Regions from separate parts of the Micromonospora carbonacea subsp. aurantiaca genome, predicted to be linked through region 1. Evidence: riboswitches for the same ligand, from Rfam matches in the RefSeq annotation. Region 1 holds a riboswitch; each other region holds the start of a gene.
What was found. A riboswitch is a leader RNA that binds a small molecule or an ion and turns the genes downstream of it on or off. The one in region 1 is predicted to bind cyclic di-AMP.
Positions count from the first base shown of each region.

Region 1 (5,459 bases):
GCCAACTACTGCTCGCTGCCGGTGGGCGAGACGATCGTGCGGGGGCTGCTGGCCCGGGGCGCGACGGTGATCCTGCGCGCCCACCCGTACACGGGGCAGAACCCGGCGTCGGCGCGGCAGCTCGCCCGGCTCACGGAGCTGCTGGCGGCGGACCGGGCCCGCACCGGGCGGCAGCACGTCTTCGGCGCGGCGGCCAGCCGCGAGCTGTCCCTTGTCGACTGCGTCAACCGCTCCGACGCCCTCGTCTCGGACGTCTCCGGGGTCATCTCCGACTACCTCTACTCCGGCAAGCCGTACGCGGTGACCGACATGGCCGGCGACGGCGACCGGTTCGTCGAGCGGTTCCCGCTGGCCGGCTCGGGCTACGTGCTGCGGCGCGACGCGGGCAACCTCGACGAGGTGCTCGGCCTGCTGCTGGACACCGACCCGAAGGCGGCGGCCCGCTGGGGCACCCGGGCACACTACCTGGGCGACTTCCCGGCCGAGTCGTACGCCGAGGCGTTCCTGGCGGCGGCCCGCCGGGAGCTGGACCCGGGCTGGAACCCGCCGGCCCCGCGCGCCGCCGACACCGTGGCGCAGGGCGACTCGCCGCTCTCCCCCACCGCCACCGCCTGACAGTCTCTGGCGCTCGGAGGACTACGGGCTCAGCCGCGCCTTGAGGGCCGTGAACTCCGCTTCGCTGATCGCGCCCGCGTCGCGCAGGCCGACGAGTCGGGCCAACGCCTGCGTCCGCTCTTCGGTCGCGCGGCCCGGCGTCGCCCCCTGCGGGGTCACGAAGGCGGCACGTCCCTCCGAAGAGGCGTCCCGCGACTGCGACCGCTGGTAGGTGTCCCATTTCAGCTGCGCGGTGCGGCGCTGCATGGCCTCGACGTCGAACCGGGGATCGCCCGCGAGGTCGAAGATGACCTTGAGCGTGTGAGGGTCGTACTTCACCGAGACCACGTCCGCCTCGCCCGGCTTGCGCTCGACGATGTAGAACCGCTCGCGCAGCTCCGCCCGGAACGCCTCCCGGTCGCCCGGCCGAACCTCCAAGACGAAGTCGTACTTCTGCCAGCTCCCGTTGCCGCCGAGGGCCGATGCCTCCCGGACCGACAGCACCAGCGCCTGGGCAGCGAGGCCTCGCTTGCGGATCCGGCGCTGGTCGAACACCTCAGGACCTCATGTCACTCGAAACCGCGTCGGGTCACCGTCGCGCTGGTCGGGGGCTGCCCCGGGCCGCTGCGTCGCCGTGACCGGACCATGGAAGGGTCAACCTACGCCCTGCCCCGGCACCGGCACCAGGGGCGCTTCGGTCACGGCCGGACGGGACTGCCGCGCCCCGGTAGCACGGCCGTTACGCCTGGGTACCGTCGTCGCGCGCCGCCATGGCCAGGGCGACGAACTCCCGGAACTCGGCGAACTGTGCGGCGGTCATCTTCCACCGACATCCGCCGACGATGCCGTCGTCACCGGACGCCCGCCCCAGGCGGACCTTGAAGCCGTCGCCATGCGGCTGTCCGCTGACCCGGAGGAACGCCACGTGGTATCGCAAGCTCTCTTCCGTGTCCCGGTGGAAGATCTCCAGCACACGGCCGTCCAGCACCATGATCTGGTTGTCGAAGGCAAACTCGGTCGCCATGCTCCCCCTCAGCGCGATTCGTCAGCCTACTGCCACGTCAAGCGCCCCTCGTGAGGACGTCCCGTCACTTCGGCCTCGGCGTTGAAACGACGGCGCCGGCCCCGGCTCTCTTCGGAAAGAGAGCCGGGGCCGGCAGGGGGAGGGTGCTGTCAGGCCGAGTAGCCCCGCGTCGCCGCCCAGTGGGCCAGCGCGGTGGTGCTGATCCAGTACGCCGGGACGGCCGGGTCCGCCGAGTCGGCGATCCGCACGGTGCGCCCGGAGTCGCGGTAGCCGACGACGGCGATGTAGTGGCCGCCGGGGAACGAGTGCCAGCCGCCGTCGACGTCGGTGGCGTCGCCGGCGATGTTGACCACGACGCCGCGCCCGGCGCCGACCGCCTGCACCACGTCGGCCCGCAGCCGCTCCGTCTCGGCCGGGGTGGCGGCGCCGCCGGGGATCAGCCGGGTCCGGTACGGCTCGCCCTTGACCATCTCGTTGAGCACCCGCGTGGTGTCGTAGGCGGAGTTGGTGCCCATCTCGGTGGTGCCGAGGCGGACGGCCAGGGCGTCCTGGGTGCCGTCGACCCCGGTGGCGGAGAGCGCGTTGCGCACCGCCGCCGGGCCGCAGTAGTAGTAGGTGGTCTGGGCCTCGTAGTCGTAGTCGAGGAGCTTGGTCGACGGCGGCTTCGGGGCCGCCGGCTTCGCCGTCGTCTTCTTCGGCGTCGACCTGGCGGTCAGGTCGGGGTTCGGGGTGGTCGGGGTGGCGCTCGGCGACGGCGAGGCGCTGCCCGGGGCGGCGGTCGCGGGCGGCGCGGCGACCCGGGCCTGGGCGCGGCTGGCCGCGCCGTCGAGGCGGGGCGCGACCTCGGCCACGGCGGCGTTGGTGGTCCGCTGCGGGGCGGGGTCGTCGTCGACGGCGGCGAGCAGCGCGCCGGTGCCGGAGGCCAGCAGCAGCGCCGCGGCGGAGCCGGCGACGACCTGGTAGGGGCGTTCCGTGGCGAGTCGCCGCAGGTGCCGCTTGAGCTGATCGTTCACGTGTTCCTCCACGGGGCGGGGCGGAAGCGGGGGCACCCGGGCGCGCGTCGGCGCACGGCGGCGCGGACGTGTCCGCGGCCGGTGGGGTCCGCTTTCTGGGGGGGACGCCCGCTCAGGCGGGCGTACGCAGGGGTGCGACGGTCAGTGCGCCGGCTCGACGGCGACGGACGCGGGCACCGGGCTCCGTGGTGGAGGAACAACCCGGGGGGTGGGGTCAAACTGCACGAGGATGGAACTCCTTCCGACACCGCCTACCGGGTTAGCTGACGGATTCGGGCGGGAAGATCGCCCTACCGCAGGCCGTGGCCCGCGGATTCACCCCGGACGTGCAATGGGTCCCCGGTTCGTGATGATCACGATTGAGCGGGTCGGCGCGGCGTCGCCTCTTGCGATCGGGTACCGCACCGGACGGGCCGACACTACTGGCCGACGGAAGCCCTGCCAACCCCCCACCACCTGCTTAAACGTGCCACTGCCGGCGCATTTACGGGCCATTCGGAGACTGACGCGACTCAATGGGACTGCCGACCCATCCGACGTCAGCCGCCCCGCAACGGGACAACGAGCCGCGAACCTTCCACGAATTGCGCCCCCGATCGACCAGAACGCCCCCGCCGCCCGATCCCACCCCACCGTGACCCGCCTCACCCCGACCACCACCCACCCCTGCCCCTCCCCTGCCGGTGATCAAGAGAGAAGCGTCAGGATCGATCTCCACGGTGAGGCGAACCTCCTGATCACCGTGCCGGGGCCGGGGCGGAGGGCCGGGGGTGGGGCCAGCCGAGGGCTTTCCGGGCCCTGCGGGAGGCCGTCGCGGTGGTCGCCGGCGGGTGGGCGGGTCGGACGCGCTCGGCGGCGGCGTACGCCTCGGCGGCGAGCGCCCGGGCGGCCGCGGCGGCCAGTTCGGCGTCGTCCCACGCGGCCCGCTCCCGCGCGGCGGCGGCCCGGTAGCGGGCCAGCCTGCCGTCCCGGACGGCCCGGGCCAGGACGACCTCCTGCTCCACCGGGTGCCGCCTGGGGTCCCAGCCGCCCCGGCGGGCGAAGACGTCGCAGAGCTGCCCGATGGACAGCTCGCCCCGCAGGTGGGCCGCCGTGGCGGCGTGGTGCAGCCAGCGTTCCCGGGCCGCGTACTCGGTGGGGGTGCGCGGGGTGTGCGGCGTCGGCAGCGCCCCCGCGTCGCGGAAGCGCCGGGCGGCGGTCTCCGCCTCGTCGTACGCCTGCCAGGCCCGCTCGGCGGCGTCCTGGGCGGCCGTCCAGGCGGCCCGGCGACGGCGGGCGTTCTGCGCGGCCCCGGCGGCGGCCACCGCCACCTCGTCGGCGTACCGGCGCAGGTCGGCGACCGCCGGGGCCGGCGGGGCGGCGGGCCCGGCGGGGGCCTCGACGGCGGGCGGGTGGTCCCGCTCCGGCCGGGCGACCAGCACCGCGAGCACGGTGAGCGCCAGCACGAGCAGCACGGACCAGATGGCGGCGGCCAGCGGCACCTCGGTCAGGAACTGGTAGAGCACGATGTCCATGGTCGGCACCTCACGACGGTGGAGGCGGAACGGGATCCACGCCGCCGGACGAGGCGCGGGCGGCGGGGGGTGGGGCGGCCGGCCCGGCAGGCGGGTGGCGCGGTTCGTCGGCGACGGTGGCGGGCGCGGCCCGCCGCGTTGCTCAGGCGGCCGGCGGCGCGCGGGGGCCGGCGGCGGCGGGGACGAACCCGGTCGGCACCCGCTGCGGGGCCGACGCGGTGCCCGGCGGGGGACCGGCCTCGGCGGGCGACGGCCACGGGCCGGTGGTGGTGGTGGTGGTGGTGGCGATGGTCGCGGCCCCTGCGGATCCGGGTGCCTCCACGACGGCGGCGGAAGCGGCAGAATCGGCGGCGGCCGCGGCGGCCGGGCCGGGGTCGACGCCGCCGGGAACCACCGCGCCCGCCGGCAGCGCCGCGGCGCCGAGCGAGAACGCGACCACGACGGCGAGCGTCGCCAGCATCCGCGCCGTCCAGCGCACGACCCACCACAGGGGACAGGTCAGCGCGACGGGAAGCACCCGTCCACGCTACCGCCACCGGTCGCGCGACGCGCCGCCGGCGGGCGGGTCACCTGCTCGGCGCGGCGCGGCGCACCACCGGCGGGTGGGCGGCGGCCGGAGGGCGGGGGCGGCGCGGGGGCCCGAGCCGGCGGGTCAGCGGCATCTCGACCCAGCGGTGCAGCAGCGCGGCCAGGCCGAGGTTGACCAGCAGGAAGCCGACCGCCGCCAGCGGGCCCCACCAGCCCGGCAGGCCCGTGCCGAGCCGGTCGGCCAGCCGCAGGACGGTGATCATGACGAAGACGTGCACCAGGTAGAAGGCGAAGGAGACCTCGCCGAGCCAGACCATCGGCCGGGACCGCCACGGCGTCCGCGCGCCGCGCACGTCCGCGTCGGCGGCGGCCACGATGACCAGCAGGTACGCCGCCGCGAGCAGCGCCGCCCACAGCTCGGCGCGGATCCACTGGGCGGCGACCACCCAGGTGACGACGAAGATGGCGCTGGCGGCGGTGAGCCCGGGCCCACGCCAGCGCCCCCGGCGCAGCAGCTCGGCGGCGGCCACCCCCATCCAGAACTCCAGCGACCGCACGACCGGGAAGATCTGGGTGAACCACCAGGTGCTCTCCTGCGGCACCAGGCGCTGCCCCGGCCAGAGCGCCACGATCAGCAGCGGCACGGCCACCACCACCGCCCACAGCGCCCCGACGGGCGCCCGGCGCACCAGGGGCAGCGCGAACGGCAGGCAGACGTAGAAGAACAGCTCGCAGGAGAGCGACCAGCTCACCGAGTTGACGCTGTAGAAGTAGCCGGGCGTCGGG
Region 1 is NZ_JACHMZ010000001.1:4,465,543-4,471,001, forward strand. It holds gene HDA31_RS19080 (CDP-glycerol glycerophosphotransferase family protein) at 1-615, shown strand, start outside; gene HDA31_RS33060 (SHOCT domain-containing protein) at 637-1,149, opposite strand; gene HDA31_RS19090 (hypothetical protein) at 1,334-1,618, opposite strand; gene HDA31_RS19095 (C39 family peptidase) at 1,768-2,643, opposite strand; cyclic di-AMP (ydaO/yuaA leader) riboswitch at 2,865-3,007, opposite strand; gene HDA31_RS19100 (hypothetical protein) at 3,369-4,145, opposite strand; gene HDA31_RS19105 (hypothetical protein) at 4,288-4,662, opposite strand; gene HDA31_RS19110 (acyltransferase family protein) at 4,712-5,459, opposite strand, start outside.

Region 2 (5,459 bases), 2.0 Mb from region 1:
CTCCTGGGCCTGCGCGGACCGAGGCACGGGCCTGCGCAACCCCTTCCCAACGCAGGAAATGTGTATCACGTAACGCTTGACGTGCCTTTTGCTGCGTGTGACCGTGGGGGAACTGGTCGTGCGCGTGAATGACGAGGTGATGGGGCATGGAGCAGTCCAGCATGTCGATGGCCCAGGCGGGCTCCGGGCAGCTCGATCCCCGCACGTCCGTCGGGCGACCGGGCGAACCGGGTACCCCGGGTGCTCGCTGCACCCCGGCCCGGGCCCTCGCCGAGCTGCACGCCGGCAACCACCGCTTCGTCACCGGGGCGCCGCGCCACCCCAACCAGGACGCCGACCACCGGGCGGCCGTCGCCGACGGCCAGAACCCGTTCGCGGTGATCGTCGGCTGCTCCGACTCCCGCCTCGCCGCCGAGATCATCTTCGACCGCGGCCTGGGTGACCTCTTCGTGGTGCGCACCGCCGGGCACACCGTCGGCCCCGAGGTGCTGGGCAGCGTCGAGTACGCCGTGACCGTGCTGGGCACCCCCCTGGTGGTGGTGCTCGGCCACGACTCCTGCGGGGCGGTGCAGGCGGCCAAGGCGGCGGCCGGCACCGGCAGCGAGCCCGCCGGAAACCTGCGGGCCGTGGTGGACGCCGTGGTGCCCAGCCTGCACCGGGCCGCCGAGCGGGGCGTCGAGAGCATCGACGAGATCGTCGACATCCACATCGCGTGCACGGTCGAGGCGATGCTCGACCGGTCGCCCGTGCTGGCCGCCGAGGTCGACGCGGGCCGGTGCGCGGTCGTCGGGATGTCGTACCGGCTCAGTGCCGGCGGGGTGCGGACGGTGGCCGCCGTGCCGGCCGCCATGGCCACGGACCCCACCCCGGCTGCTGCCGCCGCCTGAGACGCGCCGCCCGCCGCTGTCACCGGCCGCCTACCGCCGCCCGCCGCTGTCGCCCGCCGCCCAGCGCCGCACCGACGCCCAGTGCTGTGACCTGAGCCCGGCGCGCCCGGGACGCGACGCGAGAGGGGCCGCCCCGTAGCGGAGCGGCCCCTCTCGTCGTGCGCGGCGCGTCGCCTCAGAGCAGCGACATGTGCACGTGGTCGGTGTGGTTGGACGGCCCGCTGTAGGAACTCCAGCCGTTCGCCGGGAACCAGATCTGCCGGTTCCAGATGACGTAGTAGATGCCGAGCCGGTCGGCGTTGCGGATGAGGAACGCGGCGAGGTTGTTGCCGTACATCCGGGTGTCGTTGTTGTGCCAGGGGGAGAAGCCGCTGTTCTGGAGCGACCAGTCGCAGGCCCGGCCCTTGGGGTGCTCCCACGGCCCGCCCGGCCGGTAGCAGCCCACGAACCGGTTGAAGCCGGCCCGCTTGACCTCCTTGTAGGCGTGCAGCGTGCGGGGTGTCACGCAGCCGGAGGTGGTGGGGTCGTTCTCGCTGCACGACTCCGGCCGCCAGGTGCCGTCCGACGTCCGGCCCGGCGCGATCCGCGCGACCGGGGACGTGGCGTTGACCAGGCCGCCGGTGAAGCCCTTGCCGCCGACCAGCGCGAGCGCCTTCTCGGCGTCGTGCTTCTTCTTCGCCATGACCGACGCCTGCTTCTGCTGCTCGCGCACCTCGGCGTCGAGCGCGAGCTTGGCCTGCTCGGCGCGGTTCTTCGCCGCGCTGACCTCGGCCAGCTTGTTGGCGTTGACCATGTTCAGCTCGTCGAGGGCGGAGGCGCGCTTGACGAACGAGTCCGGGCTGTTGCTCTCCAGCAGCATCGCCATCGCGCCGACCCGCCCGGTCCGGTACGACTGCGCGGCCATCTCGCCGACCTGCGGCGCGAGCGCGTCCAGCTCCTCCTGGGCCTTCCGCACCTCGTCGGCGAGCTGGGCCTGGCGCTTCTTGGACTTTTCGAGCTTCGACTTGGCCTGGACGTAGTCCCGGTTCGTCGCCTCGATCACGTCGGTGATGAGCTGGGGCTCGTCGTCCTCCTCGTGCCCCGAGGGCTGGGGGGCGGCGGCGGGCAGGGCGAGCGCCGGGGCGGCCGGCCCGGCGACGACCGCCAGGGCAGCGAGCACGGCCACCACGGGTGTCAACCAGCGGTGCAGGGGTGCCGTCACAGTGTTCCCTTCCATCGACCGCCGACCGGGTTAGCTGACGGGTTCGGGGCGGAAGCGGCCCCTACCGCTCGCGCGGATTCACCCCGGGCACCTGGTTCCCCGGCTCGCCTCGCGGCGATTGGGCGGCGGCACCGCAGGCGCCGCTTCGCGCCTTCGGCGGTGACCGGCAGCGAGGTTACCCGAGAGCACATGCGGGGAGCTACGTCCGGATGCCGACTAAAAGCGTCATTTCGTAATCGCCGTCGGTAATCAGTGATGCGCTTCTCAGGGCGGATGCCGCCGCCGGTCACGCTGCGCAGTGTCACCATGCGGTCTCCGTGCCTCCTTCTCGGTGCGGCCGTCCGGCCGGGGGGTGGGTGGGGGCGTGGTCGTCGGGGAACCCCTCGGCCGCCCGGCCGCCGCCGAGCGCCTCCAGCGCGAGATCGCGGTCCGCGGTCCGCCGCCCGCCCCCGTGGGTACGCGCCGCCGGCACGTCCCCGCCGCCCGCCGGGCGGGTCCGGGGCGCGGCCCCCTGCCCCGCCGTGGGTCCCGCCGCCGCCGTGCGTCCTGCCGCCGTGACCACGGCGGCCAGCCCGGTGGTGAGCGGCACGGCGGCGATCAGGCCCAGCGTGGCGACCGCGCTGCGGACGATCTCCTGGGCGAGGAACTCGCTGGTCAGGATCTCGGTCACGGGGCGGGAGTCGGCGGTGAGCAGGAGCAGCAGCGGCAGCGACGCACCCGCGTACGCCAGCACGATCGTGTTGACCGTCGAGGCGATGTGCGCCCGGCCGACGCGGGTGGCCGCCCGGTAGAGCTGCAACCGGGACAGCCCCGGGTTGGCGTGCGCCAGCTCGGTGACGGTGGCCGCCTGGGTCACGGTGACGTCGTCGAGCACCCCGAGCGACCCGATGATGATGCCGGCCAGGAGCAGGCCGTGCAGGTCCACGTCGCCCCGGAACATCGACAGGGTGGTGGCGTCCTCGCTGCCGTACCCGGTGAGGTGGGTGGCGGCCGTGGCCAGCGTGCCCAGCAGGCCGGTGAGAACCAGGCTGCCCAGGGTGCCGAGGACCGCCACCGACGTCTGCGCGGTGACCCCGTGGGTGAGGTACAGCACCACGAACATGATCAGCGCGGAGCCGACGACGGCGATCGGCAGCGGCGACCCGCCCGCGCCGATGCCGGGCAGCACGAAGGTCAGCAGGATGGCGAAGGTGGCGGCGAGCCCGGCGAGGGCGGCCACCCCCCGCCAACGGCCGAACGCGACGATCGCCAGCGCGAACACCACCGCCAGCCAGATCAGCGGGGCGCCACGCTGGTGCTCGGCGATGTTGTAGGCGCTCGCGGTCGGGTCCGCCGGATCGGTGAGTTTCACCAGCACGATCCGGTCGTCGACGGCGACGGTGGGCGCGCCGGGGCCCGTCGGGACCGGCGTCTCGACCTGCCGCCCGGCGTCCGGCCCCTGCTCCACCCGGACGGTCACGGTGCCGCACGGGCCGTCCGCGACGCCCGGCCCGCCGCCCTCCGGCGTCTCGGGCTGCGGCGGGCACTCCTCGGTGACCACCCGGGTCACCGTGCCGTGGTAGCGGGGCACCGGCGAACCGCCGTCGACCTCCGGGCCGCCGTCGCGGGGCCACAGGACGACCGCCGCGATCACGGTGATCACGAAGAGGGGCACCACGGTCGCGACGAGGACCCGCCGCACCCCCGGCGGGGTGGGCGGGGCGGGTCGGTTGTGGTCGGCGCCCATCGACGATCTCCAAACGGTGTCAGCGCGGGATACGGCCCGGCGGCCCGGACGGTTCAGCGTGGCGGGCGATCGGTCGGCGCCGGCCGCCCGGCTCCCGCCGCCCGGCCCGCCCGGCCTTCCGTTCCTCCGGCCGCCCGGTCTCCCGTTCCGCCGGCCCCGGGTCTCCCTCTCCGTCGGCCCCGGTCTCCCGCTCCGCCGGCCGTCCGGAGCGGCATCCCGCGTCCCACCGCCCGGAATCGTAGCCACCCTCACCTGCGAATGCAGGTCGACCGACACCATGTCGGCGACATGGCGGTGTTCCGGCCGCCGTGATACCGCCACATGGCCGACATGCCGCCGGATCGACGGGCGGCAGGGCATGTTGGAGACATGGCCCACGACGCGCACGCCAATCGCACCGGGCACCCCACCCATGTCGGGCACCCCACCCATGCCGAGCGCGACAACCATGCCGGGCACGGCGGGCACGACAAGCACGCCGGGCACGACCCGGAGATGTTCCGCCGCCGGTTCTGGGCCTGCCTCGCGTTGACCCTGCCGATCGTCGTCACCAGCCACATGGTGATGGACTGGTTCGGCTACTCGCTGGAGTTCCCCGGCCGGGCCCTGGTCGGCCCGGTGCTCGGCTCGGCGGTCTTCTGGTGGGGCGGGTGGCCGTTCCTGGTCGGCGCGGTCCGGGAGCTGCGCGACCGGGCACCGGGCATGATGCTGCTCATCGCGATGGCGATCAGCGTGGCATACGTCGCGTCGCTGGCCACCAGCGCCGGCGCGTTCGACCTCGACTTCTGGTGGGAGCTGGCGGCGCTGGTCACCATCATGCTGCTCGGGCACTGGCAGGAGATGAGGGCGATCGGCCAGGCCCGGGGCGCCCTCGCGGCGCTGGCCGCGCTGCTGCCCGACGACGCGGAGCGGGTCCGCCCGGACGGCGGCACCGAGCGGGTCCCGGTCGCCGGGCTGCGCGTCGGCGACGTGCTGCTGGTCCGGCCGGGCGGTCGGGTGCCGGCCGACGGCCGGGTCGTCGACGGCGACGCCGAGCTGGACGAATCCATGATCACGGGCGAGTCCCGCCCGGTCACCCGGTCGGCCGGCGACCGGGTGGTGGCGGGCACGGTGGCCACGGATTCGGCGATCCGGGTCGAGGTCGAGGCCACCGGCGAGGAGACCACCCTCGCCGGCATCCAGCGCATGGTCGCCGAGGCGCAGCGCTCCAGCGGCCGGGCCCAGGTGCTCGCCGACCGCTTCGCGGCCTGGCTGTTCTACGTCGCGACCGCCACCGCCGTGCTGACGGTCGTGGTCTGGTCCGCCCTGGGCGACCCCGACGAGGCCGTCGTGCGGACCGTCACGGTGCTGGTCATCGCCTGCCCGCACGCGCTGGGGCTCGCGATCCCGCTGGTCATCGCGCTGTCCACGGCGGTGGCGGCACGCTCCGGTATCCTGGTGAAGGACCGTCTCGCGCTGGAGCGGATGCGCACCGTCGACGCGGTGCTGTTCGACAAGACCGGCACCCTGACCCGGGGCGAACACGCCGTGACCGGCGTCGCGGCCGCCGCCGGCACCAGCGAGGACGAACTGCTGCGGCTGGCCGCCGGCGTCGAGGCGGACAGCGAGCACCCGCTGGCCCGCGCGATCGTCGCCGCCGCCGAGC
Region 2 is NZ_JACHMZ010000001.1:6,438,491-6,443,949, reverse strand. It holds gene HDA31_RS26815 (carbonic anhydrase) at 168-887, shown strand; gene HDA31_RS26810 (coiled-coil domain-containing protein) at 1,063-2,088, opposite strand; cyclic di-AMP (ydaO/yuaA leader) riboswitch at 2,093-2,223, opposite strand; gene HDA31_RS26805 (YibE/F family protein) at 2,390-3,814, opposite strand; gene HDA31_RS26800 (heavy metal translocating P-type ATPase) at 4,184-5,459, shown strand, end outside.
Region 2: linked by a shared signal. The riboswitch ahead of HDA31_RS26810 (coiled-coil domain-containing protein) and the one ahead of HDA31_RS19095 (C39 family peptidase) in region 1 are both predicted to bind cyclic di-AMP.

Region 3 (5,459 bases), 2.5 Mb from region 1:
GGTCGCCCGGCTGCGTCCACGGGATGGCCCGCATCTCGACCGGCTGGTACGCCAGGGCGCGGTCGACGACCTCGGCAGCCGTCAGCTCCGGCATGACGTTGAAGATCAGCTCAGAGACGTCCGGACAGACGAGATCTCGTTCGAGCCTGTCCAGCCAGTCGTTCAGCTCGGTGTCGTCGGCATAGTCGAGCCGCATGATCCGTTCGACGAGGTGGATCGCCTCGTCCTGGGTCAGCTTCGCAGGCAAGCCGCCCTCCCGACCGGGGCAATGGCGCACCAGTGGCACGCCGCGTGATCGTTGACCTTGAAAACTCGAAGGCCCCGGCTCGGGACTTGCGTCCCGACCAGGGCCTTCGTGCGTGGAGCGGGTGACGGGAATCGAACCCGCACTGTCAGCTTGGGAAGCTGATGTTCTGCCATTGAACTACACCCGCAGGCGGAACCACTGTACCCGACGCCGTCGCCGCCTGCACCCAGGCACCCCCTCACGTGCTCCACCAGCCCGACCACGCCGACACCCCGGCGACCAAGATCCGCAGGCCATCGACGGTGCGCAGGATTTTCATCGCGGCAACATATGCCCATTCTCAAATCTCTCGATCGGTTGTAACGTCTCCCGCACGTTCAAGCCACGGCGCGACACACCCCCTGCCGCGCCGCCAGAAAGAGGTGGGCCCATGGGACCCCGTCCCAACCTGCTGACCCGGCGCACTGCCGGCGTCGCGTCGACGACCCTCGCGCTCCTGCTCAGCACCGCCGCCGTGGGTGTCGTCCCGGCCGCTTCGGCCTTCTCCGCCGCACCGGCCGACGCGTGCGCCGAGCCGGCCGACGTCCACTCGGACGCCCGGGTGAAGGCCGGCGCGCACGCCAAGCAGGAGCCGAACGAACTGACCGCCAAGGAGACCCGCGAGCGGGAGGCCGACCTCGCCGCCGCCCTGCGCGAGCGGGCCAACTTCCGGACCGGTGCCGGCGCCGCCGCGCTCGCCGCCGTGACCATCCCGGTCGTCGTGCACGTCATCCAGGAGGACGGCACCCGGGCCGGCGGCAACATCCCGGACTCGATGATCAACTCGCAGATCAGCGTGTTGAACGAGGCCTACAGCGGTGGCACCGGCGGCGCGGCCACCGCCTTCAGCTTCCAGCTCCAGAAGATCAACCGGGTCACCAACCCGGCGTGGTACCCGATCGTGCAGGGCTCCTCGGCCGAGCGTTCGATGAAGACCTCGCTGCGCGAGGGCGGCAAGAACACCCTCAACGTCTACCTCGGCGAGCTGAGCGACGACCTGCTCGGCTGGGCCACCTTCCCGAAGCGTCGGCTGGACAGCATGGACGGCGTCGTCGTGCTGACCGAGTCGCTGCCGGGCGGCACCGCCACCAACTACAACCAGGGCGACACCGGCACCCACGAGGTCGGCCACTGGCTGAACCTCTACCACACCTTCCAGGGCGGCTGCCGGGGCTCCGGCGACGGCGTGAGCGACACCCCGGCCGAGGCCGAGCCGGCGTACCAGTGCCCGACCGGGCGGGACACCTGCACCGCGGCCGGGCTGGACCCGATCACCAACTTCATGGACTACACCTACGACACGTGCATGTACCAGTTCACCGCCGGCCAGGCGGAGCGGATGCTGACCGCGTGGAACGCGTACCGCGCGGCCTGACGTACCCCTGCTGCTGATCGCCCCGGTGCCGGCTCCGTCTCCCGACGGGCCGGCACCGGCGTCTGTGGGGGTCAGGCCGCCGCACGATGGGCGCCGCGCCCGTCGAGGGCCGACCGCCGATCCGGTACGCCCACCGCGCCCCCGCCCGGGGCGGCGCTCGCGGCGTCGGTGGTGGTGGTGGTGTCGGCGCTCGCGGCTCCGGCGGCTCCGGGGTCGAGCCAGACCTGCACGGCGGGCCGGTCGGTCGCCTCGCCGGGGCGGACGGTGCCGACGTCGCCGCGCCGGGCCAGCATCGCCACGTCGACGGTGAACTCGAAGAGCCGCCAGTCCACCTGCGGCGCGGCCCGCCCGATCTCGGCGAGCCGGGCCACCCGGGCCTGGTCGGTCACCGGCCGGGCGTGCCCGGCCACGTACGCCTCGTCGTCGCTGTCCTCCGGCGGGAAGGAGTGCAGCGCGTAGCGGCCGTCGCGTTCGAGGTCGCGCCGCTTCGGCGAGTCGACGACGAAGCAGAAGAGCCCCTCGTCGGTGATCACCGGGGAGACCGGGTGCACCCGGGGCCCGCCGTCGGCGCGGACGGTGGCCAGGTAGCCGAAGCCCGGCCCGTACTGCTGCATGAGATGACGGATCCCGTCGGCGAGTCGTGGCTCGTCAGCGGCGAATTCGGACCAGGAAGCCATGCCCGCATTCTATCGAACACCTGTACGACACGCGAAGCGCGACGCGCGGGTCGGGCACCCGATTCGCAGGCCCGCTGACCAGCCCCGCTGACCGGTCCCACCAACGCACCTCGCTATGGTGTTGCGATGCTGCTCTCCGACCGCGACCTCGTCGCCGAGCTGAAGGCCGGCACGCTCGCGCTGGAGCCGTTCGAGCCGACCCTGGTGCAGCCGTCGAGCATCGACGTACGCCTCGACAAGCTCTTCCGGGTCTTCAACAACCACCTCTACACGCACATCGACCCGTCCGTGCAGCAGGACGACCTGACCTCCATGATCGAGGTGCCCGACGGCGAGCCGTTCGTGCTGCACCCCGGCGAGTTCGTGCTCGCCTCCACGCTGGAGGTGATCTCGCTCGGCGACCAGCTCGCCGGCCGACTGGAGGGCAAGAGCTCGCTGGGCCGGCTGGGGCTGCTCACCCACTCCACGGCCGGCTTCATCGACCCGGGCTTCACCGGCCACGTCACGCTGGAGCTGTCCAACGTGGCGAACCTGCCGATCACGCTCTGGCCGGGCATGAAGATCGGCCAGCTCTGCATCTTCCGGCTGTCGTCGCCGGCCGAGCACCCGTACGGTTCGGCGGTCTACGGCTCGCGCTACCAGGGCCAGCGCGGCCCGACCCCGAGCCGCTCCTGGCGCAACTGGCGCACCTGGCCGCCCCGCTGACGCCGCCCCGCTGACCCTCCCGCTGCTGTGCTGCTGCGGTGGGCGGCGGCGCGTCACGCCGCCCTCGCCAGGGTGTGAGAAGGGGCCCCTTCTCGACCGTATGCGTTAAGAAGGGGCCCTTCCTTACCCCCTCAGGAGGGGCGGCCGTAGCTGTGGATCGGGCCGTCGTCGACGCGCTTCATCTTCACCGGGACGCCGGCCCGGGAGGCGTGCACCACCCAGCCCCCGCCCACGTACATGCCGACGTGGTGCAGGTCGGAGTAGTAGAAGACCAGGTCGCCGGGGCGCAGGTCGGCGCGGCTGACGCGGGCGGTCACCGACCGCTGCTGGGCCGCGTTGTGCGGCAGCGAGACGCCGGCCTTCGCCCACGAGGCCAGCATCAGCCCCGAGCAGTCGTACGAGTTCGGGCCCTCCGCGCCCCAGACGTAGGGCTTGCCGATCTGGGCGCAGGCGAACTTCACCGCCGTCCCCGCGCCGCCACCCGGGTAGGACGCCGGGCAGGGGGCGGGCTTCAGCGGGCCGCCGCCTCCGTTGCCGTACACCTTCAGCCGCAGCTTCTGCAGGCGGTCGATCTCGGCGTTGATCTGCTTCTTCTTCGCGGCGAGCTGGGCCTCGGTGCGGGTGAGCTGGACGACCATCTCGTCGAGGGGCCGCTTCTTCGCGGCCAGCTCGTCACGGAGGTCGACGACCGCCTGGACGTCGTGCTGCTGGCGCTGGGCGAACCGGTCGAGCAGCTCCAGCTGCCCCATCATCTGACTGGGCGTGCGGCTGCCGAGCAGGGCGTTGACCACCGACAGGTTGTCGCCCTTGTACGCCTCGGCGGCGAGGCCGCCGACCTTCTTCAGCGCCTCGTCCACCTGGCGCTGGAGCGGCCCGATCTGCGCGGCGAGCGCGTCGGCCTGCTTGCGCTTGGCGGCGAGGTCCTGGCGGGTGGCGTTGTGCCGCTCGATGATCGGTTCGAGCTTGTTCCAGTCCTCGTCGATCTGCCGCTCGATCTCGGCGACCGAGGGGTCGGCGTGGGCCACGGTCGGTGCGCCGGTCAGGACGACGGCGACGCCGACCAGTGCGGCGAGGACGGTGGTGCAGCGTGACCAGCGGGGACGCGGCGCGGCCGGCGTCCGGTCGGCGTCGGCCGACCGGCGTGACGGGCGCCGCGGAGCATGGTGTGCCACCGGGCTCCGTTCTCCTTCTTCCTCTACCGCCTACCGGGTTAGCTGACGGGTTCGGGCGGGAAGGGAGAGCGCCCTACCGCAGCGCCGCTGCGGATTCACCCCGGCGTACCTGGGTCCCCGGCTCGCCCGGAGGCGACTCGGCGGTGTCGCACCGTCACCGCCCGGCTGGGCGGTGCAGCTACCGGCCGACAATTGGCCAGAGTAGAGACGATCGCCGTCGATCCGCAACCCGACCGGCCGTGACACTCCGTACAGACCCCTCGTCGGCGTCGATGTCCGCCGCACGGCGAAGGCCCCCGGTCGGGTGACCGGGGGCCTTCGGGCGGTGCTGCGCGGCGCGGCCTTCGCGGTGGCCGGGCCGGGTCAGCCGGGTCGGCGGAAGCCGGCCACCGGCATGGTGTTGATGCTGCTCACGTTGACCGGCTTGCCGGCCCGGGGCGCGTGCACCATCTTGTCGTTGCCGATGTAGAGGCCGACGTGGTGCAGGTCGCTGAAGAAGAACACCAGGTCACCGGGGCGGGCCTCGGAACGCGGGATGGCACGGCCCTCGTTCCACTGGGCGCCGGTGAAGTGGGTCAGGTGGATCCCGGCGGCCTGGTAGGCGAACTGGGTCAGGCCGGAGCAGTCGAACGAGTTCGGGCCGGTGGCGCCCCAGACGTACGGGTCGCCGACCTGGGCGCAGGCGGTCTTGATGGCGGTGCGGGCGGCCGCGCTGACCACGCCGGTGACCGTCGGGCAGCCCTCGGTGGAGACGACGGTCTTCGGCATCGACGCCTGGAGCCGCTTGATCTCACCGTTGATCTTGGTCTTCTTCGCCGCCAGTTCCTTGGTCTGCTTCTCCTGGGAGGCGATGAGCGTGTCGAGCTTCTGCTTCTCGGTGTCGTACTTCGCCCGGACGGCGAGCACGCCCTCGACCTGCTTGCGCTCCTGCGCGGCCAGCCGGTCCAGGATGGTCAGCTGCTCGGCGAGGGTGCCCGGCTTGGTGCTGACCAGCAGTGCGCCGATGTCCTGCGACGGGCCGGAGATGTAGTAGCGGGAGGCGAGGTCGCCGACGCGGTTCATGGCCAGCTCTGTCTCGAGCGCCAGCGGCTCGATCTTCTTCTGCACCTCCGCCGCCTTCTCGCGGTTCACCTTGAGCTGGGCGCGGACCTTGTTGTACTGCTCGATGGTGGGCTCGAGCTGCTCCCACTGCTTGTCGATCTGCGCCTCGATCTCGTCGACCGACGGCTCGGCGTACGCGGGCG
Region 3 is NZ_JACHMZ010000001.1:6,997,714-7,003,172, forward strand. It holds gene HDA31_RS29430 (bacteriocin immunity protein) at 1-247, opposite strand, end outside; tRNA gene HDA31_RS29435 (tRNA-Gly) at 361-434, opposite strand; gene HDA31_RS29440 (zinc metalloprotease) at 678-1,661, shown strand; gene HDA31_RS29445 (pyridoxamine 5'-phosphate oxidase family protein) at 1,733-2,338, opposite strand; gene dcd (dCTP deaminase) at 2,465-3,043, shown strand; gene HDA31_RS29455 (C40 family peptidase) at 3,175-4,215, opposite strand; cyclic di-AMP (ydaO/yuaA leader) riboswitch at 4,228-4,368, opposite strand; gene HDA31_RS29460 (C40 family peptidase) at 4,579-5,459, opposite strand, start outside.
Region 3: linked by a shared signal. The riboswitch ahead of HDA31_RS29455 (C40 family peptidase) and the one ahead of HDA31_RS19095 (C39 family peptidase) in region 1 are both predicted to bind cyclic di-AMP.